DNA from 4 places in the Arthrobacter sp. Soil_N43 genome. Region 1 is predicted to be linked to each of the others. Evidence: riboswitches for the same ligand, from Rfam matches in the RefSeq annotation. Region 1 holds a riboswitch; each other region holds the start of a gene.
What was found. A riboswitch is a leader RNA that binds a small molecule or an ion and turns the genes downstream of it on or off. The one in region 1 is predicted to bind cyclic di-AMP.
Positions count from the first base shown of each region.

Region 2: it holds a riboswitch for cyclic di-AMP, as region 1 does, so the genes downstream of both, AC3A3W_RS11165 (M23 family metallopeptidase) here and AC3A3W_RS04610 (C40 family peptidase) in region 1, are expected to answer to the same signal.
Region 3: it holds a riboswitch for cyclic di-AMP, as region 1 does, so the genes downstream of both, AC3A3W_RS07220 (NlpC/P60 family protein) here and AC3A3W_RS04610 (C40 family peptidase) in region 1, are expected to answer to the same signal.
Region 4: it holds a riboswitch for cyclic di-AMP, as region 1 does, so the genes downstream of both, AC3A3W_RS09915 (aggregation-promoting factor C-terminal-like domain-containing protein) here and AC3A3W_RS04610 (C40 family peptidase) in region 1, are expected to answer to the same signal.

Region 1 covers NZ_JBDGML010000056.1:31-6,938, reverse strand. The annotation lists gene AC3A3W_RS04635 (TOMM precursor leader peptide-binding protein) at 1-106, opposite strand, end outside; gene AC3A3W_RS04630 (hypothetical protein) at 141-557, opposite strand; gene AC3A3W_RS04625 (YcaO-like family protein) at 584-2,044, opposite strand; gene AC3A3W_RS04620 (ABC transporter permease) at 2,067-2,876, opposite strand; gene AC3A3W_RS04615 (ABC transporter ATP-binding protein) at 2,876-3,781, opposite strand; cyclic di-AMP (ydaO/yuaA leader) riboswitch at 4,344-4,516, shown strand; gene AC3A3W_RS04610 (C40 family peptidase) at 4,522-5,409, shown strand; gene AC3A3W_RS04605 (ABC transporter substrate-binding protein) at 5,700-6,908, shown strand.
Region 2 covers NZ_JBDGML010000092.1:43,537-50,444, reverse strand. The annotation lists gene AC3A3W_RS11175 (NlpC/P60 family protein) at 1-650, opposite strand, end outside; gene AC3A3W_RS11170 (C40 family peptidase) at 750-1,424, opposite strand; cyclic di-AMP (ydaO/yuaA leader) riboswitch at 1,495-1,664, opposite strand; gene AC3A3W_RS11165 (M23 family metallopeptidase) at 1,803-2,621, opposite strand; cyclic di-AMP (ydaO/yuaA leader) riboswitch at 2,626-2,845, opposite strand; gene AC3A3W_RS11160 (iron-dependent transcriptional repressor DtxR) at 3,006-3,701, opposite strand; gene serC (phosphoserine transaminase) at 4,045-5,175, shown strand; gene AC3A3W_RS11150 (DUF3027 domain-containing protein) at 5,322-5,903, opposite strand; gene AC3A3W_RS11145 (cold-shock protein) at 5,909-6,292, opposite strand; gene AC3A3W_RS11140 (hypothetical protein) at 6,476-6,709, shown strand; gene AC3A3W_RS11135 (helicase-associated domain-containing protein) at 6,720-6,908, shown strand, end outside.
Region 3 covers NZ_JBDGML010000071.1:28,215-35,122, forward strand. The annotation lists gene AC3A3W_RS07205 (ferredoxin reductase) at 1-1,084, opposite strand, end outside; gene AC3A3W_RS07210 (alpha/beta hydrolase) at 1,452-2,282, opposite strand; gene AC3A3W_RS07215 (GTP pyrophosphokinase) at 2,507-3,613, shown strand; cyclic di-AMP (ydaO/yuaA leader) riboswitch at 3,753-3,936, shown strand; gene AC3A3W_RS07220 (NlpC/P60 family protein) at 3,945-4,748, shown strand; gene AC3A3W_RS07225 (GGDEF domain-containing protein) at 4,824-5,963, opposite strand; gene AC3A3W_RS07230 (DMT family transporter) at 6,062-6,382, opposite strand; gene AC3A3W_RS07235 (DMT family transporter) at 6,379-6,726, opposite strand; gene AC3A3W_RS07240 (TetR/AcrR family transcriptional regulator) at 6,729-6,908, opposite strand, start outside.
Region 4 covers NZ_JBDGML010000084.1:97,721-104,628, reverse strand. The annotation lists gene AC3A3W_RS09930 (winged helix-turn-helix domain-containing protein) at 1-807, opposite strand, end outside; gene AC3A3W_RS09925 (response regulator transcription factor) at 1,476-2,216, shown strand; gene AC3A3W_RS09920 (HAMP domain-containing sensor histidine kinase) at 2,222-3,778, shown strand; cyclic di-AMP (ydaO/yuaA leader) riboswitch at 3,873-4,035, shown strand; gene AC3A3W_RS09915 (aggregation-promoting factor C-terminal-like domain-containing protein) at 4,041-4,853, shown strand; gene AC3A3W_RS09910 (HAD-IA family hydrolase) at 5,022-5,702, opposite strand; gene AC3A3W_RS09905 (VOC family protein) at 5,746-6,123, opposite strand; gene upp (uracil phosphoribosyltransferase) at 6,184-6,819, opposite strand; gene AC3A3W_RS09895 (phosphatase PAP2 family protein) at 6,832-6,908, opposite strand, start outside.

The sequences.
Region 1 (6,908 bases):
TGGACCTGCTTCCGAACTTGATGACGATCTCATCGTCGGAACTCCTGATGACCTGCAGGGACGGATTGACGACGTAGGAAGACTCTTCGGGCGTGGTGATGGTCATGATTCTCCTTGGCGGAATAGTGGGAATGGTGGAACTACCAGCGGGAGTGCCGGAAGTCGCCGTGGGCCACCGCAGCGACGGTGCACACGATGATGAAGAGGCTGGTTGCGGTTGTGAGGCTGTTCCATAGCATCAGCTGACCGGAGGCCAGCCCGCCGACAGCGACGATCAGGGATAGGCAGCTGTACGCCATCGACGAGACGGCCCCGGTCCATTTGCGCATCAGCAGCCAGACGAATGACGAGGCAACCCAGCACCCGGCGACGATGTGGGCGCCGAGCTGGATTTCGGGCAAACCGGTCCATCCTCCGGTCAGGGCGGCTATGAGCAGGACCAGCCATTGGATAAGTTTTAGGCCAAGGAACGCGAGGGCTGTCTTCCAAGCCCAGGATCCGACCAGGACGCCGGCTGTCCGGTTCGCCTTCCTGTCGATTGATTGGTGGACGCTCACGTCGCTTCCCCCCTTTATGCGCCCGGTCAGGGGAAGGGAAGGGGGTCGGTGGTGAGGTCGGCGAATCCCAGCGGATCGTCGGACACGCCGAGGATGCGGCGGATGTCCCTGTATCGATCATGTCCGAGCATCGGCATGTTGGGCGGGAAGGCGGGAACCAGTTCGGGAATGATCACTTTCCGAAGCCGCACTTTGCTGAAGGTGGAGGGCGTGAAATCGAACGCCACCGGGTTGAGCCCGTATTTCCGGCAGAGCGCCAAGGCCTGTTGCAGGGAGGCCTCATCGTCGTCACTCTCCCAGGCCGGAAGCGAAGAGAGCTTGACGACCCGCTGGTCTGCGGGCCTGAAGTACCAATCCAGCTTCGCTTGATTGGCAGCGAAGCCATAGTACGGAACGACCTGGATGAAATTGTCGAAGTCTTTTGGCTCGGCATTTTCGCTGATGCCGAACATCCTCTGGTACCCGCCTGTCAGCTCCCACGACGGGGCCAAGGCCGGGATCCGCACCATGCGCTCCGCCTGGACAAGTTCGGACACCGCGCTGCGCATGGCTTCTTCAATATCCATCCCCACGCCGCCGCCAGCCAGATAGCCGTTTTCGGGGACGGTTTCATCCACGGCAATCACGGTGACGACAGCGACGTCGGAGATGTCCAGGATGTGGCTGAAAAACACCAGCTTGACCCCAGAGCGGGATGCGGAATCAATCCATTCTTTCAGTTTGGGGTTGCGGAATTCGCGGTCCAGTTCAATTCGCGCCGGCGGTATGCGGGCATACCAGCTGAGGTTGATGGCGTCGCGCTCGATAAGTTCGAGAATTCCGTGGTGGAGGGCCCGGGCGTCCGTGACATGCGTAGCCAGGCCTCCCGACGTGGAGAATCCGATTCTCGTTTCCTCGAACTGCATGACGTAGAAGAGATGCACGAGCTGTTCCGGAACCCAGGTCGTCTCGCCGTCGTGCAGTCCCTCACCAGCCACCCACGCCAGTTCTGTGTCAGGCTCCCAAGGGTCGCAAAGGAAACCCGGTTCAGAAAGCTGTTCGTCAGCACAAAGCCGCAGGCTTTCCGGGCCGATGGCGCGCAAACCCAACGCCTGCAGCTGCCGGTATGACGCCCGCCGTTGCCGATCGGGCGGGGCAATCTGCAGAGAACTCAGGCTCCCCAGCATGCGTTCGACGCCCTCTCCCAGGGTCGACGCAACTGTGTCAAAGAGGGTCAGCCCTTTACCGCCTCCATAGATCTCCCTGTCGAGACCGGCGGACGCCCCGCTCAGCCCCAGCATCCTCGACAGCGTGTGGTCCAGGGACATGGGCGTTGCTGACCCTTGGTAGCCGCCGATGCCGATCCCTGGCCTGAGAACCATGAGCAGATTCCGGATTTGTCCGAAGGGGGAATATACGGCGGTGAGATCGCGCAGCGCATCTGCGTCGTGGCCGGCCATCCGCGGCGGTATCCACGGAACTTTAGAGTTGTATTCGTCGACGCGCATTTTGTCCCCCTGGATGAATTGTTCAGTTGCTGGAGCGTTTGGTGAGATAGAGGCCGAGGAACCCGATGGCTGCTGCCACGGGTATTACGAGGAGCGCCTTCACAAAGGTCCCCTCGGGTATCTCGGCGGAGGTGTAGACACCGGTCAACAAGTCAAACCAGTGACGCAGCGGATTGAATTCGGTGATGGTCTGCAGCCACGCCGGCAGTCCTTCCAGCGGTGCTGCGGCTCCGGATCCGAAGAACATGATGAAGAAGAGTGCGGCGCTAATGGCCTGGGTGGTCCTGGATCCCACGTTGAGACTCCCCAGAAAGTAGCCCACGGAGCACAGCCACGCCAGCAACATAAGGTTGAGAGCGATGAATTCCGGGGAAATTATCTCTATTCGAAGGCCGTGAGCGAATCCGACTACAGCAATTATCAAAGCTGATGCCGAGGCAACAAGGAGCAGCATTGCGCCAATAATTGCCAAGGCGAAAATGACGCCGGGGAGGGGAAGCGCACGGTATCTTCGATCAACGCCGCGTGCCCTCAGTTCGGCAAAGTAGACCGGCATTCCCATGACAAGCAAATTCGCACCAACTGTCCCGATGAGAGTCGGAAACATGACATCAATAAACTTGACGCCAGGCTCAATGTGCTCATTTGCATATGGCGCACCGATGAAAAAGTAAATCACCATGGGGAAAGCCAAACTGAAGAAAATCGCGACCGGCTCCCGGAGAAGCAGCAATGTCTCCTGCCGAAACCATACGAACACCATTCTGAATGCCGATCCTGGCTTTGGTAGAGAAATTACTCCCGCGTCGTCGGAGGTTTTCGCCTGACTCATTACGCGGCTTCTTTCTTCGAAAAGAGGAAAAGGTCCTCCAGCCGGACGGGTCCACTCAGGATGTCCATCGCGCCGTATGCGGCCCCCAGACTCTCCCGGAGCAAGTCGATCCTCTCGCGGGCGCCGATGACCACCGTTTGGGCACCCGCGTTCACTGCAGGCAGCCGGGCTTCTCTGATCAGGGCCAGTGCCCCCTGCGGAGGATCCGTGATCCTCAGCCTCCAATCACCGCCGGCAGCTTCAAGGATGTCGGCGACCCGCCCGGAAAGGACTACCTCGCCTTCACGAAGAACTATGACGCGGTCGGCAAAGGCCTCGGCCTCCGCTAAGTCGTGGGTGCTGGCCAAGATCCCGTGGCCTGCTCTGGCAAGGGACTTCAGAAGAGTCCACAGTTCGGATCTGCCTTCCGGGTCGAGTCCGCTGGTGGGCTCATCCAACACCAGCAGCGGAGACCGGCCGATGCAGGCAAGGGCGACATCAAGCCGTCTCTGCTGGCCTCCGGAAAGTCTGTCAACGAAGGCGGATCTCTTGTTCGTGAGACCTACGGCTTCAAGGAGCTCAGATTGGTCTCGGGGGGCGGAATAGAGCGAACCGGCAGCGCGCAGGGCTTCATGGACCTTGAGCCTGTTGGGGAGTCCGGACTGCTGCAACTGCACCCCCACGGCAAAACGGTGCGGGCCTCCCGGGCGGACATGAAGGCCGTCAATCACGGCCGAGCCCGCCGTGGGCTTCCGTAGGCCGATCAGCATTTCCATTGTCGTCGTTTTGCCGGACCCATTCGGGCCTACCAGGACCACAATTTCGCCGGCATGAACCCGGAATGAAACATCTCTAACGGCTTTATGATCCCGATATGACTTGGCCAGGTTCCTGCATTCACCTATGACCTTCAATTGCTCCCCCATGCTGCGCGGTTCGGACTAGACGGGAGTGCGCACCAAGACCCCGGATATTCCGCGTGTGCGCACTCCCGCCGACAAAGGATTAGAAAACGCTCCAGCTGAATATGTTGAACCAGCACCAGCAGCAGCATGAACAACACCAGCCGCCAGGTGCTACCACCCCTTCAGCAGCAAAATGTTTTTCTTCAACCCGATCGATAGTAGTCAGCACAACGGTTTCCCCCCTTCCCCGCGTCCTGTGTGATTAACACACATGCTGAAGATAGCAAGAGGCGATTGATTTGGGAATAAAAACGATGGATAAAATATTGCGGGTTTTTTTCTACAGTGTGGTTAAAAGGCGGGCGGAGGAATAACGCCGTCGTCGACCGTCAGCTGGTGGCAGCGACGCTTGTCGGGTAGCCGCCTGGTCAACGACCTGTCCCACTGCCGCGAGCAGGCCGGCAGAGCCCAATGCCACAGCTGCCGTTACCAAAATGTGACTTTGATGCGTGGGTGGGTTAGCCTTTACCGGTGCCCCGGTTCCATGCGGGGCATTCCCGGGCAGAATGCCGAGCCCTGCCGCTGACCGGGATCCGTTCGCAAATACATCTGGCAGGGACGGGGGAACCACCTCTTTACCGGCCTTGGCATCCAAGGCCTTGGGGTTAAGTCCAGGCGCTCCGTTTTACGGAGGCAGGACCGGGTGACCTCCCACCCGAACCCGACAGCTCACCCCGCAGGCATGGGAGAGGCAATCCACCATGTCACGTAAGTCCATGTCAGCGCGCCACCGCGCCACCCCCACGACGTCCATCGCCCTGCAGGGCCTTTCGTATTCCCTCAAATCCAACGCTGCGTCCATAGCCAAGCCGGCAGCAGCAGCCGCCGCGGCATCCGGGCTGCTCTTCGGCGTGGGGGCACCCGCACATGCCGGTGCCTACGCCCCGGAGACACCCGGCACCACCAGCGCCCAGGTACAGGCCGCACCCCAGGCCCCGGCCGTACCCAGCCCGGCACCCGCTGCAGGGTCCGGCGTGGCAGGAGCATCACACACCGTCGCACCCGGCGACACACTGGGAGCGATCGCGGCACGCCACGGCGTTGCCCTTGATGCAGTACTCGCAGAGAACGGCCTCTCGCTGGCCTCGGTAATTTACCCCGGCGACCAGATCCTGATCCCAGGGCCAGGCCAGCCAGCAGCTGTACCGCAGGCACCCGCCGTCCCGGCAACGCCACAGGCAGCCCCTCCGGCCGCTCCGGCAGCAGCACCGTCCGGCATGGGAATCTACACCGCATCCTCGTCGGTCACGCCCGCGCCGGCTGCAGCTCCCGCCAGCGGCGTCGGCGCCGCCCTGGTGGCTTCGGCCCGGGCGCAACTGGGTGCCACGCAGGACTGCACCATCCTGGCGGAGCAGGCCCTGCGCTCCGTCGGCAAGTCGGTGGGAGACCTCGCTCCCCTGCAGTTCCACCAGTACGGCACGCCGGTGTCCGCCCCGCAGCCCGGCGACCTGATGATCCGCGCCGGACACGTCGGGATCTACATCGGCGGCGGCCAGGCCATCAGCAGTGGCATGAACGGCGTCAACGAAACCATCGTCCACCCGGCCTCCTGGCTCGGCGGCTCCACGTTCGTGCGGGTCAACGCCTAACCGAGGTCCGAGTACGCATACGACAGTGGCAGGTGCAGCGGCACCTGCCACTGTCGTATGTCTATGGCTGCACACTGGCCCACAGCGGGGCCCGTCCGCCCATTGATGCGATGACCGTCTTCATCCGCACCACTCCATGCGTCAACATCAGTTGACGCATTTTTCGTCCCACTCTCCTCCCTGCCTTTCCCGCTTGCGGCTCAGTCCTCCTTCATAATTGCTAGTGAGAATCATTTGCATTTATGCTGACGAGCGAGACACGCACATTGACGACGGAGAAGGAACCCAACATGTTCTGGCGACGAATGAAGGTGGCGGGCGCATCGCTCGCCACTGTTTTGATGATGGCGGGTTGCGCCGGGCAGGGTGCACCAAGCAGCCAGGCGCCGGAGCGGCCAGTGAAAGTGGTAGGGCCATTTGAGCTTCACAGCCTGGACCCGTCAACGGCCGGTGGCTTCTTCACTCGCCTGCAGGTCGCCGAGACCCTGGTTGATGCTGATACACGCGGCAACCTCCAGCCGGGGCTGGCGACCCGCTGGGATGCTTCTGCAGACGGCCTCTCGTGGCGGTTCACGATCCGTCCGGATGCCCACTTCCACGATGGAACGGCGGTGACCGCAGATGCCGCCGCTTCCGCGCTGCAGAAGGCCCGGGCGAAAGGCGGAACGCCGCTGTCCACCGCCCCCGTCACGAACATCACGGCTGACGGCGGGACGGTCCGCGTGAATTTGGCGAAGCCATTTGCACCGCTGGCAGCCGTGCTGGCCCACACCGGCACGCAGATCCTCGCCCCCAGCTCCTACGGACCGGGCAACGCCGTCACCAAGGTGGTGGGCTCCGGCCCGTACAGGGTCCAGCGGCTGGAACAGCCGGCCAACATCGAACTGACAGCCTTCGAAAAATGGCAGGGCACGAAGCCGGCCATCTCCACCGTCCAGTACCAGGCGGCGGGGAGGGCGGAGAGCCGGACCCTGATGGCCGAGAGCGGGCAGGCGGATGTCACGTTTGGCATAGACCCGACCAGCCTGCAACGGCTTAAGGGGACCAGCAAGGTGACCATCGAAGATGTCACCCTGCCCCGCACGATTTTGCTCAAAGTCAATTCAGGACACGAAATCCTTGGCGATGTACGCGTTCGGCGCGCACTGAGCATGGCGCTGGACCGAGAATCGATGGCTACAGCACTGCTCCGGGATCCCGAGATGGCGGCAACCCAGCTGTTCCCGCCCTCCCTCCCGGCATGGCACCAGCACTCCGTCGCCCCGCTGACGCACGATCCTTCCGGTGCACGCGGTCTGCTTGCCAAGTCCGGCTGGCGCCCCGGCGAGGACGGCATCCTGGAGCGGGACGGCAAGAAGTTCGCCGTCTCGCTGCGCACTTTCCCGGCAGCAACATATGCAGTATTTACAACGCCGAAAGTTCCTCATGAAGAAATGGTATCGTCTATTCACCAAACTTGGAATGCAGTATTCTCAGAGCGGTCCAATCGCTTAAATTAA
Region 2 (6,908 bases), on a different contig from region 1:
CCGTTTTCGTAGTAGGCGAGGTCGCCCGGCTTGGCTTCGGCAGCGCTGACGGTGCGGCCGAGGGACAGGTAACCTGCCGGCCAGCCGTGGTAGTTGATGCCCACAGCGGCCAGCGAGTTCGTGGCCAGTGCGGTGCAGTCCTGTGCAACACCCAGCTGGGCGTAGGCAGCAGCGGCAATCGAAGCTCCCTTGCCGCTGGCCGAGGACGTGTTGGCAGCAGGTGCAGCCTCGACGGCGGCGGTGGCCTGGACTGCCGGAGCCGCAGGGGCTTCCACGGCCGGAGCCTCGACGGCGGGCGCGGCTTCCTGGACGTTGACGACCGGCTTGGGCGCTTCAACGACGGGGGCCGGAGTGGTGGAGACGGCCGGCTTCTCGTAGGAGATGGCGATGCTTGATGCAGCCGAAATCGGCGCCGAAGCGAGGGACTGGACTTCCAGGGTGGACGTGGAAGCCGAATCGCGCTGAACGTTGGTCTCGGCGGCGTTAGCGGCAATGCCGCTGGTCAGAACGAGTCCGGAGGCAGCAGCGATAACAGCAGCCTGACGGCCCACGCCGCCGGCGTTGTCGCCGACAGCCTTGGCAATGACGGACAGCGAGTTGGTCTTGGTGACCTCGGCGCGGTGGCGTGCAATGGTCGCACGTGTAGTCATGGTTTCTCTCTTTCGTGTTCCGCAGCCCGCTGTAGCAGGCCGCGGTTTAGCGACGCGCCGGCGTCTTGGGGGTACGCCGAATCGTCTCGAATGGTGTTCTTAGCGAAGGGTGTAGAACGAAGACGTGCCCGTGGCGGACACTGCGTGCAGGATGGTGCCCTGCGAGGGATTCAGCGCGCTGATCATCATGCCGTTGCCAACGTAGATGCCGACGTGCGCACCGCCGTTCTGCATGACCAGGTCACCGGGAGCGGGAGTCGCGGTGGGCTTCATGGCCGTCCACGCGTTGACGCGCGGAATGCTGATGCCCGCCTGTGCGTAGACCCACTGGGTGAAGCCGGAGCAGTCCCAGCCGCCGGGAGTGGTGCCACCCCAGACGTACGGGCTGCCGATGCCGGTGTAGGCGATGCCCGCGAGGCCTGACGTTGCACCCGAGCCTGCAGCATCAACCAGCTTCCCGGCCTTGGTCGCGATGGTTTCAACAGCGGCTTCGGGGCTGGCACTGTCATCGCTCGACTGCGGAGCGACGGTCTCGATTACGGGGGCTGCCTCGGTGGTGACGGCAGGACGCTCGAACGAGACGGTTGCGGTGGGCGCGGCGGTCACAGCAAGCTGTGTCGCCTGGGATCCGGACTCAGCGGAGGCGGAAACGCCGATGTTGGCATCGGATGCGTTGGCCGGCATGCCGACGCTCAGGACGAGACCTGAAGCGGCCGCAATGACTGCTGCCTGACGACCTACTGTGCCTGCATTGGCGCTTACTGCCTTGGACACGGAGTCCAGCGGGTTCTTACGAACCGTTTGCGCACGGTGGCGCGCAAGATTGTGGCGTGAAGACACGAAGGTAGCCTCTCCCAATGCCTACGAGGTGAGCTGTCGGATTCGGATGGGAGTCACCCGGCCACGCCGCTTCCTGGGAAGCTTTGCGACTTAACCCCAAGGTCTTCTTGCGAAGACCAAAATTGGTTCCCCCGCCCCTGCCAGACGATGTAATGCGAACGGACCTTGAGCGGTGGCAGAGTTAGGCAATCCACTCGAGGGCGTCAACTTCGGAAAAGTTGACGCGGTTTAGACGGTACAGCAGTTGGAAGCGAATGTCACATTCAGGTCACGGCATGTCACAGGAATGTGGGAGCTCACCATCGGCTTTGTTTAGAGCCAGCCTTCGGGATCAACGACTTCTCCGTTGACCATCACCTCAAAGTGGAGGTGGCAGCCGGTGGATGCGCCGGTAGTCCCGCTAAGTGCCACCGCATCGCCCCGGGTGACCTTCTGGCCAACCTGGACGCTTGATGACGACAAATGGTTGTACGTGGTTTCGAGGCCGTTACCGTGATCGATGACCACTCTGTTGCCACCGCCGTACTCGTGCCAGCCTGCAAATGTGACCGTGCCGCTGGCCGCTGCGAACACCTCTGTTCCGCACTGGGCCGCAAAGTCCTGGCCGCGGTGGAATTCTCCCGCGCCACCAGTGATCGGGCTCACGCGGTATCCGAAGGGCGAGGACTTGACCATGGTGGTCAACGGCATGCCAAGGCTGCCGATTGAAGCTGCGCGGCTGATGCTCCCGGCGGACTGGGCGCTCAGGAGCTGCTTGAGCTTGCCGTCCGGATCGCCGGCCGTCGACACGGAGGTGCGGCTGAAGTCAATCTTGGCTGCCGCTTCTGCGGAAACCTGAGGCTGGGGGGCTGCGGCACCGGCTGTGGCGCTCTGGTCCGCCGTGGCCATGACGGGGCTGGTGGCGGGGACCGTGACGGTCAGCAGGAGGCCCGAGGCGGCCAGGGCCACGCCGACCTTCTGGCCAACTCCGCTGGCAGCGGCGAAGTCCGCGACTTGGCGGAAGGGACTGCGGTGATTCCGCGCTTGACGCTGCGCATCGCGGGGTCGCTCGGCGGCGACCGCTACGGTCGTGCGGGGCTCCGCAGCGGGACCGGTAGCGCGGCGGCGGCCCCGGGCATTCTGCATGGTCAAGAACGGTTCCTCTCTGGATAGCCTGCGAAGTTAGCTGTCGGATTCGGGTCAGAGAGTTCATCGACCCGGTCCGCAAGGCAAGCTTTTTCGGCACAGGGGTATCCAAGGAGATTCCGACTGTGGAAGGAGGCTTGCTGCTGCGGACTTCACCCCAAGGCCGTCTTTCGACGGCCAGTTGTGGTTCCTCCGCCTCTGCCAGAAGGTGATTCGAGCGACTGATCCGCTGGCAGAGTTCGGCTCCGGATCAGGTAACGCTTTAGTATCGGCGCTGCGACTTAACTATAGGTGATTAAAGGTCGCAGTAATAATTCCGTTATCTTGGCTGTGCACAAGTTGTGGGGCATCCTGCCAGCTGATGTCGGACAACTCACATGCGGATGTGGCTCAGGCCACCCGCACAAACACGTGGGCGGCGACCTCGGGCGGCAACTCAAGGGCGCCTTCGATGCCCGGGACGCGGACGGAAATGTACTCCCCCACGCGCTCCAGGGAAACCGTCGCACCCGGGCGGATTCCACCCTCGTCCAGCTGCAACAGGAGTTCGGGCTCGACCTGGATCGGCTCTGCGAGCCTGCTGACGGTGACCCGGGAATCCGGGCCGTATCCGGCCATGGCATCCAGCAGGTTCATGACGCCGTCGGTGAACGCCCGTGACGGCTCGCCACCCAACGCAGCCAGCCCTGGAATCGGGTTGCCATAGGGCGATTCGGTGGGGTGGTCCAGCAGTTCGTAAATCCTGCGCTCCACGCGTTCGCTCATCACGTGTTCCCACCGGCACGCCTCGTCGTGAACGTAGGCCCAATCCAGGCCAATGACATCTGCGAGCAGCCGCTCGGCCAACCGGTGCTTGCGCATGACTTCGGTGGCGCGCTTGCGCCCTGTCTCCGTCAGCTCCAGGTGCCGGTCGCCGGAAACCACCACCAGCCCGTCCCGCTCCATCCGGCCGACGGTCTGGGAGACAGTGGGGCCGGAATGGCGGAGGCGTTCGGCGATGCGGGCACGCAGCGCCACGATGTTCTCTTCTTCAAGCTCCAAAATGGTCCGAAGATACATCTCCGTGGTATCGATCAGATCCGTCATTCAGCTCAGCTCCTCGAGCACAGTACTTGCGTCCGTCCCACCGTACCGCGGGCCACCCGCCTGGCGCGGCCCGGCTTCCAGCTGCCGCGGCCGCAATCCGACGGCGGAGCAACACCGGCGTTCCGCCCGTACGTCCACCAAAAGCTTAGCCTATTTTGAATTACTCCAGATAATTCGGGTGACGGTGCCCTGTCGTCTCAATGACTGGACTGTGACGGCCGCGGTTCCCGGGATTTCCGCGTCTCAGGCAGAATAAAAGGGGCCTTCGCGGGCGGCCACACCTGACCGCCGGTCACCCCTGTCCCCGCCGATCCGCATGTCCATGCCGAGAATTGGAGCCCCTGTGAGCGAGTCCAGCATCACTATCCCAGCAAACCTCCTGCCCAAGGACGGACGGTTCGGCGCCGGACCGTCCAAGGTCAGGCCCGAGCAGGTCGAGGCGCTGTCCGCGGCCGCCACGACGCTCCTGGGCACGTCCCACCGCCAAGCGCCGGTGAAGAACCTTGTCGGCTCGGTCCGTGAGGGCCTCAGCACGTTCTTCCGCGTTCCCGAGGGCTACGAAGTGGTCCTCGGCGTGGGCGGCTCTACAGCTTTCTGGGACGTGGCGAGTTTCGGCCTGGTGGAGCAAAAGGCGCAGCACCTCTCCTTCGGCGAGTTCGGATCGAAGTTTGCCGCGGCCACCAACAAGGCACCGTTCCTTTCCGACTCCAGCATCATCAAGTCCGAGCCGGGAACGTGCCCCGAACCGCAGGCCGAGGCAGGAGTCGACACCTACGCCTGGCCGCAGAACGAGACGAGCACCGGTGTTGCGGCCCCGGTCAAGCGCGTGAACGGCGCCGACGCCGGTTCCCTCGTCCTCGTGGACGCCACGTCCGCCGCCGGCGGGCTGGACGTCGACGTCGCCGAGACCGACGTCTACTACTTCGCGCCGCAGAAGAACTTCGCTTCCGACGGCGGCCTGTGGCTTGGTCTCTTCTCCCCCGCCGCGCTGGAGCGCGCCGCCCGGATCAAGGCCAGCGGCCGGTGGATCCCGGACTTCCTGGACCTGCAGACGGCGATCGACAACTCCAGGCTGAACCAGACCTACAACACCCCGGCGCTGGCCACCCTGGTGACCCTCGACGCCCAGGTGCAATGGCTCAACGCCAATGGCGGCCTCGACTTCGCCGCCGGCCGCACCGCTGACTCCGCGGGCCGCATTTACAAGTGGGCCGAGGCCTCCGAGTTCGCCACGCCGTTCGTCGCCAACGCCGCGGAACGCTCCAACGTCATCGCCACGATCGACTTTGACGACTCCATCGATGCCGCCGCCATCGCCAAGGTACTGCGCGCCAACGGCATCGTGGACACGGAGCCGTACCGCAAACTGGGACGCAACCAGCTCCGCATCGCAACCTTCGTGGCGATCGAGCCGGCGGACGTCTCGGCCCTCCTGGAGTGCATCGACTACGTGGTGGGCGAGCTGAAGAAATAGTCTCCCCGCGCACCGCTGCCGCAGGCAGCGTCAGCTTTCGACGGCGTCGTCCGGACTCGTGTCCCGGACGGCGCCGTTCGACGTTCTGAAGGTGGACATTAGCGTCCGCCCAGAGGCGCCCGGTCCCGGACGGCCGAAACGCGTACTTAGCCCCGTCCGGGGGTCTCCGCGTCGGCGTCTGTTGGGGCATCATCCGGGCCGCCGTCGGAATCCTCTGTGGACCCCTCCGGGGAAGCCTCCGGCTCGTCCTTCTCCTCCGTGGTGCCAGCGGTTGGTTCGGACGCGCCGTCCAGGGGTGCACCGGTTTGGGGTGCACCCTCGTCAGCCGCGTCATCGTCCTGGGCATCCTCCGGCCGGACACGCTCCGCCCACGGAACCCATTCCGGCGCCAGGATCGAGTCGTCGGACGGCAGCAGGCCCAGTTCGTTTACCGTGACCACCTTGGACCGCGAATTGCGTGTGAGCACGGCGTACCACTGCCACCCGACGTAACCGGGCAGCCTGGATTCGAAGAGGTGGGTCACCAGGCGGTCACCCTCCGTGCGCGCTGCCAGGTGTTCGCCGATCTCCGACGCCTTGGCGATGCCTTCGATGGCGGTCCGGGCCACGTCAACGGCAGCTGCCAGGACGGCGTCCGGTTTGCCGGTGCGCCAGACCGGGACACCGGTTCGCTTTTTGGGCGCCTTCGGCTCTGCCTTTGGTGCGGCCTGTTCAGGTTCCGGGTTCATGAGGACTAGGCGTCCAGCTCGTCGGCAACCTTACGCAGGGCGGCGGCGATGGCCTTGCCCTTGTTACCGTCCGGGTACTTGCCTGCTGACAGGGTGCCGGACAGGTTGTCCAGCACCGTCACGAGATCCTGCACCACAGGCGCGAGGTCCCTGGCGTTGGGCCGCTTGGCCTTGGCGATGGACGGCGTCTTGTCCAGGACACGCAGGCCCAGCGCCTGGGCGCCCTTGCGGCCGTCAGCCACACCGAACTCGACCCGGGTGCCGGCCTTCAGTTCGGTGACGCCCCCGGGCAGCGCCGACTTGGGGAGGAACACTTCCTGGCCGTCCTCGCCCGCGAGGAATCCGAAACCCTTGTCCTTGTCATACCACTTGACTTTGCCGGTAGGCACCTGTTCAACCTTCTTCGTTCTGACTGTCTAGACATGTCCGGCAATCACCGCATCCGCACCGGTGTGCGGGTTCAGGGTATGACTGCCTGGTCCATGTTGGTCTGCTCCTTCAAGGTTATCCTGACTGGCTCGGGATTCCTGCTTCTGAGGCGCAGTCGCGGCCGGACTGTTAGCGTTACGTGCATGATACCCACGCGTTTCCGGCGTCCCCTGACGGTCGCCGCAGCGGTCCTGGCAGTGCTTTCCCTGGCGGCCGTGGGAACGGTGATGGCGATGGCCTACGGCGGCCAGGCCGCTCCTGCCCCGATAACCTCCACTGCTCTCTATGGGCTTCCGCTCGCTTTCGTCCTGGTGTTCGTGCTCGTGATCGACAGTATTGCAGCACGGCGCCGGGCAGGAAACGGCGGCGGGCGGTAACGTTGGACTGATGTCCCTTATTCGCGCGCTCAGCAAGGAACTGGAGGCACGCAGCGACGCATCGTTGCGGGCCCTGTTCGTCGCGCGACCGGACCTGATGTCGCCGGGCGTACCGGATTTCGCGGCGCTGGCGGCCCGTGCAAGCGCCCGGGTCAGCGTGCAGCGGGCTCTGGAACGCCTCAACCGGCCTCAAATGCAG
Region 3 (6,908 bases), on a different contig from region 1:
TGTCGAGGTTAACGGGCCCGGCGGCTGCCGAGACACACGTCTGGATTAGTTGGCCCGGCTCGCCGTGGACCTCGCCGGTGCGCAGGTCACGGACGCGGCCGGCGCGCAGCGGCGTCAGGCAGCTGTGGCAGATGCCCATGCGGCAGCCGCTGGGCATCAGGATGCCGGCGTCCTCGCCCACATCCAGCAGAGGGGTGTTTCCGTCCGCTTCGATCTCGCGGTCGGAGGCTTCAAAGGTGACCAGTCCGCCGTCGTGCCCTGCTCCGCCCACGAGGCTGGTGTTGAAGCGTTCGATGATCAGGTTGATGGGGTCGGCAGCGAAGGGGCCGGCTTTTTTATGGGCGGCGGCTTCACTGGACCACAGGGCCTCGGCGTCGTCCAGGAACCCCTCCGGGCCGCAGGCGTAGGCGGCGCGCTGCCGCCAGTCCGGACACAGCTCACCCAGCCCGGCGGCCGAGCTGAAGTCCAGCCGGCCGCGTTCACCGGTGTACCAGTGGATGACGCGGAAGTTCGGGAACTGGTCCGCCAGCTCGGACAGCTCCTCATGGAAGATGCTGTCCTGCGGCGTGCGGGCTGAGTGGATCAGCACGACGTCGGCATCGGGGCGGTGCGGCACCAGGGTGCGGATCATCGACATCACGGGCGTGATGCCGCTTCCCGCGGTGAGCATCAGCAGCGGCCGCGGATGCTCCGGCAAGACGAAGTCGCCCTGGGGCGGGGCCAGGAACAGCACGTCGCCGGGCTTGGTGTCCCGGACGAGGACGCCCGAGACAGCACCGACGTCGCTGACCGTGATAGCAGGGTCCTGTCCGGCGGGAGCGCTGAGCGAATACGAGCGCCAGTGGCGCACGCCGTCGAGCTCCACGCCGATCCGTGCCCACTGGCCGGCCTTGTGGGCCTTCCAGCCGCGGCCCGGGCGGAAGTGGATGGTGGCGGAGTCTGCCGTTTCAGGGACCACCTTGGTGACCACGCCGCGAAGCTGACGGGCCGAAAAGACGGGATTAAAAAGCGCGAGAATGTCCTCCGGCGCCAACGGGGTGGTCAGGACTGTCGTGGCACGCGCCAATTTACGGAGCCAAATCATGTTGTCCACCACCTGTTGGATTCACCCATATATTTCTCCTAGTGAAACCGGTGATCGTAATATACAAAACTACCCCAACCCCCAGCTACTAGAGTCCCGCATGCCGGAGGCCGTAGCAACCGGAGACCGGAACGGGCCGTAAAACGACCCACTGGCCGGCCAATCAGCCGGACCTGCACTGATAGTAAGTGTACTTACCTCCGGAGGTCCGCGGGACCCACGGCAGCACATTGGGCAGGATCGTGTGCCGCTGCCCGGCGGCTCCCCGCAGCGGATTTACCATCGACCCCATGACATTGCAACGAACGGACGTCGATGGAGTTCCCGTGTTCTGGGTGGAGGCGCAGCCGCTCACGCCGGCGGCCCCCTAGGTCGCCAGCAGCTCCTGCACGAGCTCGCGGCACTTCCGGTAGGACGAGGCCTTCGGGTCGATGAGCGCGAAGTGGTCGCCCGGAACCTTGACCATCTGGACCGGCGCCCCGGCAGCCCGCGCCGCTGCGGCATACGCCTCGGACTGGCTCATCGGAACGGTGCTGTCCTCGAGTCCGTGCACGGCGTAGACCGGCACATCCAGCGGAACCGCGCTCATGGGGTCCGCATACTTGTGGCGCTTGGGGTACTTCCCGGACGAGCCGCCCATGAGGTTGCTGACGGCCCCGTTGCTGAGGTCCAGCCAGTCTGCCTGGGCGAGGTTGAGCAGTCCGGACTGGCTCACTACTCCCGTCAGGTGCACGGCCTCGCCGTTGAGGTTCCGTTCCACCTGCCGGTCAGCGTCCGGGGTTCCCAGCCCGGCCAGCCGGTCCCGTCCTGCTGCCCAGACGGCGAGGTGGCCGCCCGCGGAGTGTCCCAGCGCCACCACCCGGGCCAGGTCCAGACCGTGCTCTTCAGCGACTCCGCGGAGCCTGTCGATCCCGGCCAACACGTCCTCAAAGGTGTGCGGCCAACCGCCGCCGTTGCCTGCCCGGCGATATTCCAGGTTCCAGGCCGCCATTCCGTGGGCCGCGAGGTCTTTCGCCAGCGGCTCGCCCAGCTCCGCTCCGTACTGCGAGCGCCAGTAGCCGCCGTGGATGACCACCACCACGCCCCGGGTTGCCGGGCGCCTGCCGTTCCGGGATGAGGATGCTGGCGGCGTTTCCGGCAGGAAGAGCTCGCCCCACTGGCTGGGGTGGTCACCGTACTGGTACTTCTGCCGCTTCACTGCATCCTCCTAAGGTCCCGGGTGGGCAGGAGGCAGCGAGCGCCTCCGGCATCACCACTGCCGTGGTGCCCAGCGGTCCAGAGGACAGCAGGGTCCGACGGCGCACATCAGCCATATGCCGAGCCTACAGGGACGCTGCTCCCGCCGGGCGGAAGGGAGGAGACGAGGTGGCACCGGGCGGTGTCGCACCGGCGGCTGTCACACGCCCTTGATAGTTTGGAACCATGGCAAGCAACTGGGATCGCCTGGACGTCGGTCAGCGCGACTCCGTGCAGGAAAACGTGGAACTCTATGAGCGCGTCCGGCCTGCCCTGAAGCTTGTCACCCGGGAAGTCCTGCAGATCCTCCGGACCATGCTCAAGGACACGGAGGTCACGCCGCTGTTCGTGACCGGCCGCACCAAGACCGTGGACTCCTTCCGGGAGAAAATCTCCCGGACCGAGGAACCCCTGGAACCGGGTGGCCCCCGGGTCCTGAAGTTCCCCGACCCGTTCCGCACGCTCAATGACATGGTGGGCGTCCGCGTCATCACCAAGCTTCCCGCGGAAAATGCGGTGGTGGCCAACCTCATCAAGCGGCAGCGCCAGTTGTTCGACTGCCGCGGAGACCGTGAGAAGGACATCGGCTCCATCGAGTCCGGGACGTACGGCTACTCCAGCCGCCACCTGATCCTGCGGACCATCCAGAACGAGGCGGTCAAGGAGTACCAGCAGGTCTTCAACCCCGAGGCGCAGCCGAACGGCAGCTACTTTTTCGAATGCCAGATCCGCACGGTGTTCGCGCACGCATGGAGCGAGATCGAGCACGACATCCGCTTCAAGGCGGAGGATCCGCGGGCCTGGACTCCGCATTTCGACCGCCAGTTCACAGCCACGGCCGCCATGCTGGAAACCGTGGAGAGCGCCTTCGCTGACCTGCACGAGCGTTATGAGGAGGTCCGCGGCTATTGGGATATGGACGGTGAAGGGGCTGCGCCGCTCACCCCCAACCGCATCCGCGACGTCTGGCGGACGCTGCTTCCGCACGTGGACCGCAAGGTGGATGACGACTGGGGATGGGCAGCCGAACTCATGGCGGCCCACGGCCTGAACCAGACAGTCCAGCTCGCCGGGCTGCTCAGCGCCAACAGGATCACCGAGGTCCGCAAGGCCCTGGACCACCGCTACTCCCCCGGCCCGGACCGGCTGCTCGATGACCTCCTCCTCTGGCAGTACGGGACGAAGCACATCGACCTCACCGCCGAGGAGCCCGACGCCGTTCCGCACCCGCGGCGGGACAGCCTCCTGCGGCGGCTAAAGCAAATCGAGCGGTACCGCCAGACGAAGAAGTAGAAGGCGGACAGGGGCATGCAGAAACATCCCGTCCCGTGCGCCGCGACACGCCTCCGTTACCTTAATGTGACTTTTGAGGCGGGCTCCCGTACCGTGGAAAGCGTGCCTTCCTCACCGAGGAGGGCATTCCCGCGCTGATTGCCTAACTCTGCCGTGGCCCGGGATCCGATAACAGACCATGCACGGCAGAGACGGGGAAACCAATTTTTGGCCCACACAAATGGGCCTTGGGGTGAAGCCGCGAAGTTCCTGACTCCGGTCAGGGCACGCGGCCGGGTGTCTCCCATCCGAATCCGACAGCTCACCTCGCAGGCATGGGAGAGGCTCCTTCATGTCGTCACGCTTTACCCGTGCCCGCCGCGCAGCGGCTGGCCGTTCGAATCCGTTCGTTTCCGCGTCGCGTGCCGCCACGGCCAACGCCGGAGGACTGGGACGCCAGGCCGCCGTGATCCTCGCGGCATCCGGACTCGCCTTCACCGGCAGCATGGCAGCGAACGCCGCCAACGCGCCGGCCCAGAAGGCCGCCGCCCCGGCATCAGCACCCCAGGCCGCCAGCCAGGTACAGGCTCCCCTGAGCGCCAGCTCCAGCGTCAAGATCGCCTTCGAGCGTCCCGCTATGAAGTCCACCCCGGCCCCCGTGGTGGAGGCGCCCGTCGTCGAAAAGCCGGCTGTACCGGCGGCCCCGCGGGCCGCTGCCGCGCCTGTGGCTGCCAAGGCTCCCGTTGCGGCCCCGGCGCCCGTGGCCGCGCCTGCCCCAAAGATCACAGTGCAGTCCGCACCGGCACCCGCGAAGGCTCCCGCGGCGGCCGCCGGCGGCGTCAACGCCTCGATGGTTTCGGCCGCCTACGCCCAGGTGGGCATCACCCAGGACTGCACCGCGATGGTGGAAAAGGCGCTCGGCGCCTCCGGCATCCGTGTGGGCGACCTTGCCCCGATGCAGTTCATGAACTACGGCAAAGTCGTGTCCACCCCCCAACCCGGTGACATGGTGGTCCAGTCCGGCCACGTTGGAATCTTCGTGGGCAACGGCAAGGTACTCAGCGGCGGCATGAACGGCGTCAACGAGACCGTGGTTCACCCGCTGTCTTGGCTGACCGCCACGGGCCCCGTCACGTTCGTGCGTGCCGGCGCCTAATAGCGCAGAAGCCTGATAACGCCGAAGCCGGTGTTCCGCTGCCTTGGGGGCAGCGGGGCACCGGCTTCTTGCTGGCTAGCCCAAAACCGCCCGGTTCCGCCCGAGGGATTTGGCCTCGTAGAGCGCGGCGTCAGCGGCGGCAATCGGCTCGTCCAGGCTGAGCACCCCGGCGTCCACGACAGATATGCCGTAGCTGACGGTGGGCATTTTCGGCACACCGGGAATCGATCGCTCGGCGAGCCGTCGGCTGATTTCTTTGACGATGATTTCAGCGGAGTAGGGGCTCGCGCCGGGAGCAAACACGATGAACTCCTCGCCGCCGTACCTCCCTACGAGGTCCGTGGAGCGCACCGTTGCGCGGCAGGCGTCGGCGAAGGCCTGGAGCGCCAGGTCGCCCGCGGCGTGCCCGTGGGTGTCATTGATGGCCTTGAAGTGATCCAGGTCCGCGAGGATCAGCGCTCCGCCACTCTTGTTGCCCCTGCCGCGGCGGAGCTGCTGGGACGCCATTTCCATAAATGCGGACCTGTTGAGCAGGCCGGTGAGCCCGTCCTGGCTGGCGACGGTTGTCAGCGCCCGGGTGTGCTGCTCCGTGCTGAGCCCGGCCATGCTGAAGGAGACGACCGCCAGGAGCACCATGGTAACCAGGGTGGTCACGGCGGAACCGAAGTAGGTCACGAACGTTGGGCTGTCCGGGCCTGCAGCGATAAAGACGATCAACCGGAGCAGGTAAAACAGTGAAACGCCGGCTGCCGCGGTGGCCATCGGAATGCGGACCCGCGTGTACCCGGGCTCCAGCCGCCACAGTTCGCGTGACGTGAGGCCAATCATCAGTGACATCGATGCCAGGAAAACGGCGCCCCCGGCCCACACGTTGGAGCCGGGATCGTCGAGTGCTGCAGCTACGCCTGCCACGGCAGGAATGGTGCCGAGAGGCCAGAAGTTATACCGCGGCGTCCGCAGCGAACGGGCACCGGCCCAGGCGCTCCCGGCCCCGGCAACCAGCAGAATATTTCCCAGCGTGTTGGCCCACCACTGGTGCGGCGTGCCGTTGAGGAGAAAACAGGCGGAACCGGAAAGAAACAGGAGCAGGGCAACGCACCACCACGCGCTGTACGGGGAGCGGGTGCTGCGGAAGGCGGAGAAGTAGAAAAGGAGACCCAACGCGAACGCCAGCACCGCGAAGGCAACCCGCAGTGTTGCCGTGTCCAGGACCATTCCCCAACCCCCGAATTCCCACCCGTTGTGCTGACCAGTATCGCACCGGCTGGCGGCTCACCAGCCACGGGCGTGCGAATATTCGCTTCTGGTGGTGTTTAGTGGGCGGCGCCGAGTTCGATGAGCAGCACACCGCCCATGATAAGGCCGAGGCCAAGGATCATGACGAGCGTGAGCGGTTCTTTGAAGAGGACCCTGCTGGCAACGGCTGTCAGGGCGACGCCGGCGGCAGACCAGATACCGTAGGCCACTCCCAGGCTCATCCCCTGAGCCAGGGTCAGGGTCAGGAAGGTGAACGCCAGCAGGTAGCCGGTTCCCACGGCCACGTACCAGATCTTCTTCCCTTCCGACACGAGGCGAAGGGACAACGTGGCTGTGACTTCGGTAAGGATCGCTCCGGTCAAAAAAAGCCACATCATCGGGCGATCTCCTCTTTCACTGGTGCTCCGCGGGATCCCAGTTCGACGCACAGCACTCCGCCGATGACCAATGTGATGCCGGCGAGCATCACCGGGGTCAGGGGCTCACCGAAAAGCACGGCGGCGAGCAGGGCGGTCAGGGCCACACCCGCAGCGGCCCAGATGCCGTAGGCCACACCCAGGGCCAGGCCCTGGCGCAGAACAGCGCCCAGCAAACCGAAGGCGGCCACATACCCCGCGCCCACGATGACAAAGAGAACGGGATTCTCCAGTGCGGCTTTCAGGCACAGCGAAGCGATCACCTCACTGGCGATCGCCCCAGCCAGCAATAGCCATTTCGTCATGGTCAGTCCTTCAGCAGTCGTTGGGTGATGGCCCGGATGCCAGCCCTGAGCTCGGGATCGGGAGGAAAGACGTCAGTAGCGGCCGCGAACCAGGCACCTTCCGCGATGAGCCGCACTGCGGTCAGGGAGGCCCGCTGCTCCAGGGGCAGGTCCTCCGGGACTTCAACCCACACCGCCATGCG
Region 4 (6,908 bases), on a different contig from region 1:
CTGGCCGCGGACGGTGCGCACGGTGTTGGCTAGGCGGCCCAGCTTGGAGCGGAGGCGGCGGATGTGCACGTCGATGGTGCGCTCGTTGGGCACCTCCTCGGCGTTGCGCCACAGGCCTTCGAGGAGCTCATCGCGGCCCACGGTGCGGGTGCCGTTTTCGACGAGGTAGTTAAGAAGCTCGAACTCTTTGAACGTCAGGTTCAGGGATTCGCCGTCGAGGTGTACTTCGCGGCGGGCGAGGTCGATCAGGACGCCGGACGGGCGGGGGTCCTGGGCCGGCTGGAGCCGGGTGGTTTCGGTGCGCTGCCGGGAATTCACCGTCGGGTCACCAAAGGTGGAGCGGACGACGTCGAGCGCGGAACCGGGCGCACTGGCCGGCGCCACCGCGACGGCGGCGTAGCTCTCCGCGCCGGTAACCAGCGACTGGGCGTAAGCCCGGATCTCCTGGGCGAGCTTGGCAATGGAGGTGCCTGCAGCTGCGGCGGTCTCCTCGTCGATGCCCATGTACAGGACAAAACCGCGTGCCACATTGTCGTTCTGCACCGGCCGGACGGTGGCGCCGTGCGCCGGGGCCACCACAGGCGTGGGAGCGGTCAGCGGCGCGGCTTCCTCAGCCGGGACAGCGCGCAGCTGGCCGTAAGAATTGGGGTTGTATCCCTGGGGCGCGTAACCCGGCGCGGGGACGGCAGTGCCCTGGCCTGCGGGGAATGCGGGGCGGGCGCCAAAACCCTGGCGGTGGCCGGACGCTTGGCCAGGCTTGTTGGCGTTACGTACGGAGATGTGGACGTATCCAGATGCAACTGACATGAATGCTTACCTCAATGTGAATGGCCGTCATCGCGGCTCGAATGCTTGATTCCCCGCAATGGGTTCTGGGGAGGGCGCCCGACGCTGGGCTGGGGGGCGAATGCCTAAAAACTTTGTGGGGTAGAAAGTTAGGCGTGCATTCGACAACAGCGCATGTCGGCAGCAGCGGGTGTGCTGGGCCAATATTCTGCGGCTGCAGTTGCTGTTGAGTTCTTGTTCACATTTGAAAGTGTGCAACGTAACAATGAAAACTTGCAAGTAACAATGGGCCCCCTGGTCCACATGGTGAGATTAAATGCGTCATTGTGGGACAAATCACAATTCTGGAGAGCCTTGGTTTCCCACATATTTTTCCAGAACGAACGTTCAGGAAGACCATTTTTCCGAATTATCTGCGCCGAAGCCCTGATTTCGCGATGATTATTCAGCGGGATCAACGACGCCGGAATTCCGCGCCAGTGAATCGGCGATTGTCCAGCTATGACGCGGCCCGGAGTTGAAATTCTTCGCCGACGCACTCTTGCCCCGTCCGGTCAAGCGGACCAAGACAACGGCTTTCCGCACCTCAGGACCCTGTGCTGTCGTGTCCGGCTCGCTAGGCTGGGATTCACAGCCAGCGCACAGGAAGCTGAAAGCACCGGCTAACCAGCAGAACGGACAGTTGTTCCATGGCCACTTCGCACTCCATGACTAACAACCTCCCGCAGCTCACCCACCCGGACGGCTCCCCCATCCGTGCCCTCGTGGTGGATGACGAGCCCAGCCTCTCCGAGCTCATGAGCATGGGCCTTCGGATGGCGGGCTGGTCCGTCGCGGTGGCGGCCGACGGCCCTGAGGCGGTCAAGCTCGCAAAGGAGTTCCGACCGGACGTCCTGGTCCTCGACGTGATGCTCCCCGGGTTCGACGGCGTTGAGCTCCTCGGCAGGATCCGGTCGTTCGCGCCGGAGGTGCCCGCGCTGTTCCTCACGGCCAAGGATGCCGTGCAGGACCGCATCGTGGGCCTCGCCGCCGGCGGGGACGACTACGTGACCAAGCCCTTCAGCATGGAGGAAGTCCTGCTGCGGCTTCACCGCTTGGTGCAGCGCTCGGGGGTCGCCGCCATGGATACCGCCGAACTAGTGGTGGGAGACTTGGTCCTGAACCTGGACACCCGCGAAGTCACCCGGGCCGGGGACGACCTCCAGCTCACGGCCACGCAGTTCGAGCTGCTGCGCTACCTCATGGAAAACCCCAAGCGGGTGGTGAGCAAAGCGCAGATCCTGGACCGTGTGTGGAATTACGACTTCGGCGGCCAGGCCAACATCGTGGAGCTCTATATTTCGTACCTGCGCAAAAAGGTGGACGCCGTGCACCCGCCCATGATCCACACGGTCCGCGGCGCGGGCTACGTCATCAAACCGGCGGACTAGCCGTGATGAAGCTGACCGGCGCCTCCCGGAGCCAAAGGCGCCGCTGGCTGAATCCAGGGACCTGGCACCTCCGCACCCGCCTGGTCCTCGTGGCCATGGCCCTGCTGGTGGCCATCTGCGCCGTGGTCGGACTGTTCAGCTATGCCTCCATGAACTCCTTCCTCACCCGCCAGCTGGATGAACGGCTCACGGGCGCATCAGACCGTGCCCGCGTCTTCGGCCGGCCGCCCCTCGGGCAACAGGGGAACAGGCCCGATCCTTTGGACGCCAAGGGCCAGGGACCCGGAACGCTCGTGGGCCGGATAGAAAACGGACAGGTGTGGAGCGCGGGCGTCCTCACCAAGGAGGGCACCCGTGCCGCGGTTTCTGCAGCCGACAACCAGGTTCTCCTGAGCCTGACCCCCAACGGGGCCCCGGCCGACCGGACGCTGTCCACCGGCGACTACCGCCTGGTCGCCGACCAGGCGCCCTACGGGGATGTCATCGTCACGGGCCTCCCCCTGGCCGACAAGCAGAACACCCTGACGTCCCTCATCTGGACCATCAGCATTGTGTCGCTGGGGGGCCTTGTGCTGATCGGCCTGGCCGGAACGGTGATCATCCGCCGCACCATGAAGCCGCTAGAACAGCTTTCCGAGGTTGCCACGCAGGTTTCACGCCTGCCCCTCGACGCCGGCGAAGTGGCACTGGCAGTCCGCGTCCCGCCGTCGAACTCCCATCCCGGAACCGAAGTGGGCAGCGTGGGGTACGCCCTCAACCTCATGCTGGACAACGTGTCCAACGCGCTGGAGGCCCGGCAGGAGAACGAAATGAAGGTCCGCCAGTTCGTGGCGGACGCTTCCCACGAACTCCGCACGCCGCTCACCGCCATCCGCGGGTACACCGAGCTGATGCGCATGACCGAGACCCTCACCCCGGACGGCCAGCGGTCCCTCGCCCGGGTGCAGAGCCAGTCCGAGCGGATGACCACGCTGGTGGAGGATCTGCTGCTGCTCGCCCGGCTCGACGAGGGCCAACCGCTCAAACTCGGTGACGTGGACCTGACCCAGCTGGTGATCGAGACCCTGAGTGATGAAAAAGTCATGGCTCCGGACCGCACCTGGCACCTGGAACTCCCGGACGAGCCGGTGGTGGTGCGCGGCGACGCCGCCCAGCTGCACCAGGTGCTGGTCAACCTGCTGTCGAATGCGCGCAAGCATACTGGTCCGGGCACCACGGTGGCCACCGGAGTCGCGAGGGCAGCGGACGGCACTGCGGCAATCACCGTGACTGACGACGGCGCGGGCATCCCGCCGGAGTTCGTGGACCGGGTTTTCGCGCGCTTCGCCCGCGCAGACGCGTCCCGCACGGTCCGGGTGCCGGCCGGAGCCGTCCCGGCCGGAGGAAGTCCAGTGGACCAGGCATCGGCCGAGGGAACCAGCGGGCTGGGCCTTTCGATCGTCCAGTCCATCATCGAAGCCCACGGGGGCACAGTGGCCGTGGCGTCGCGGCCCGGGCGGACCGAATTCACCGTACGCCTGCCCGTGCGGCCTGCCGCACAAGGCGACGCGCCGTCGTCGTGATGTCCGTTACCTAAATGTGACTTAAGCGTTGGCCTCCTGTACGGTCGATAGCGTGCGGCCATCATCTGGGCCGCATATCCGGATGGACGCCCAGCTCTGCCGCTTCCCGGATTCCGCTTGACCAGGCAGAGGCGGGGGAACCAGAGTCCCGGGCAATCCGCATCAGCCCTTGGGGTGAAGCCGACACGTGAATTTCCGTGCGGCCGGATGACCTCATCCGAACCCGACAGCTAACTCCGCAGGTGTTGAGAGGCAATCCACCATGTCTGATTTCAAGGTACAACCACGCCCTGATCGCGATCCCAAGTCCCGGCAGAAGATTTCACGCCACCGCGCCGAACCCGCACAGCCCGCATCAGCCTGGGCCCGTCTCACTGCAGACATCCCGTCGTTCGGCCGCCGCGCAGCCGTTGTCGCCACCGCCTGCGCCGTCCTTATCGGCGTCGGCGCGGCCGGCCAGGCTGCCGAGCAGGCCACTCCCCAGGCAACGTCCGAAGCGGCCCCTGCCGCCGCCGACGCTGGGCAGAAGCTCAACTTCGACAAGACGCTGATCTCCGCTTTGCCTGCCCCGACGGCTGCCCCGGTGGCACCCCAGTCGGTGGCCAAGCCGACGCCCAAGGCTGCTCCGAAGGCCGCCCCAAAGCCCGCGGCTGCCAAGCCCGCTGCCGCGCAGCCCAAGGCTGCGGCCGCCGCAAAGGCTGTTGCCCCGGCCAAGGTTGCCCCGGCCAAAGCCGCGGCCCCCAAGCCTGCAGCGCCTGTAGCAGTGGACGACCCGGCCGGCGCGCAGGCCTACGCCGCCAGCAAGCTGTCCTCGCACGGCTGGGCGGCAGACCAGATGCAATGCCTGAAGAAACTCTGGACCAAGGAGTCCGAGTGGCGCACCACCGCGACGAACCCCAGCAGCGGAGCCTATGGCGTGGTGCAGTCCCTGCCTGCCGAGAAAATGGCGAGTGCCGGAGCTGACTACCGCACCAACTACCGCACGCAGATCAACTGGGGCCTTGACTACATCGAGGAGCGCTACGGCTCCCCCTGCGCTGCACTGAACTTCCACTACGCCAACAACTGGTACTAAGCCGCCAGCCAGCTCTCCATGGCGGTGGCGGAGGCGGTTCGCCGCGCATATCTGCACCGCTTTGAATTTCCGAAGGGCCCTGGATCCCCGTGATCCCGGGCCCTTCGGCATCGGTGCGCCCTGCTGCAGGCGGGAAAGTGGTGCAGAAACGCGCCAGAGCGAAATGCGTCAGAGCAAGAAAGAAATGACGGGTCGGCCGTCCGGGCCGGCTTCCACCGAGGCTGACACCGCGGAGTAGTCCGGGATGTGCAGCACGCCGTCGGGCACCACCCCGGTATTCGGGCCCACCGCCACGGTCCGGATTCCGGCAGCCAGGCCGGCCGCGATCCCGGCTGGCGCGTCCTCGAAGACCACGGCATCCGCAGGTTCCACGCCCAGCAGCTCGGCGGCGCGCAGGTATCCCTCGGGATGCGGTTTGCCGCGGGTGACAAGGTCCGCCGTGACGGCAGTGGCCGGCATGGGCAGGCCCGCCGCACCCATGCGGACATCTGCCAGTATTCGGTCCGCTGAGGTCACCAGTGCCACCGCATCGCCGGGCAGGGCCCGCAGGAGTTCGGCAGCCCCCGGCAACGCGACGATGCCTTCGGTCCGGACCCGCTCCATTGCGCCGAGTTCGGCGGTGAGTGCCACAACATCCGCACCGGCGGGGGCAAACCGCCGCACGGTGTCCCCTGCCTGAACGCCGTGCGAAGTCCGCAGGATCTCTGCGATGTCGAGACCGTACCGCTCGGCAAACTCACCCCACACCTGCTCCACCACCGCCGTGGAATCAACCAGTGTGCCGTCCATGTCAAAGAGGGCGGCACGGGCGACCAGGGCAGTGGAGACGGATTCGGCAGGAAAGTTCATGCATCCATCCTGCCTCACGGCGGGGCAGCGGGACGTCTGCCGCTCAGCCGTTGGGCCTGCTGGCCATGTATTGCACGGCCCACTTGTTGCCGTCGGGATCGGCGAAGTAGACGAAGTGGCCCCAGTCCTGCACGTCCACGTCGCTGACGTCCACGCCGTTGGCCTTCAGCTGGTCGTGGGCTGCGTGGATGTCGCTGACCACGAGCTGGAGGCTGGGTGCGGTGCCCGGCGGGGCGTCGTTGAGGCCTTCGCCGATGGCAATCGAGCAGCCGGAGCCCGGAGGGGTCAGCTGGACGAAACGGATGCCGTCCATGGGCCTCTCGTCGTAATCGGCATTGAAGCCGACCTTGTTGACGTAGAAGTCCTTGGCGCGGTCCACGTCGGACACCGGGACGAAGACGAGTTCAAGTTTCCAGTCCATGGTGCACAGGCTAACCCGCGGGCGGAATGATAAGGAAGGGTCCGGGGCAGGTGGCCTGAGTCAGTGGGCGATGCCGTACAGCCGGTCGCCCGCGTCGCCCAGCCCGGGAACGATGTAGGACTTCTCGTTCAGTTTCTCGTCAATCGAGGCCAGCACGATGGTGACGTTGGCGTCGGACAGCTCTTCCTCAAGTTTGGCCAGGCCCTCCGGGGCGGCCAGCAGGCAGATGCACGTGACATCGGAAGCCCCGCGCCTGAAGAGGAACTTGATGGCCTCCCGCAGCGTGCCGCCGGTGGCGAGCATCGGGTCCAGAACGAAGATCTGCCGGTCCGTGAGGTTTTCCGGGAGCCGCTCGGCGTAGGTGATGATGTCCAGGGTTTCCTCGTCGCGGGCCATGCCAAGGAATCCGACCTCGGCCGTGGGGACCAGCTTGGTCATCCCTTCGAGCATGCCCAGGCCGGCCCGCAGGATCGGGACAACGAGGGGTGTGGGCTTGGTGAATGCTGTGCCCACCGTGGAGGAAACGGGGGTCTCAATGGTGACAGGCTCGGTGCGGACGTCGCGGGTTGCCTCATAGGCGAGGAGGGTGACGAGCTCCTCGGTCAGTTGACGGAAGACCGGTGACGGTGTGTTCTTATCCCGCAGGACGGTGAGCTTGTGGGCGACCAGCGGGTGGTCCACGACGAGAGTTCGCATGGGTCAAAACTATCACCCGGAGGAGGGCTCCCCGCCGCGGCTTCCGCCACCTGCGGCAGCACCGCCGCGGCCGTTCTCCGGGTCGCCTG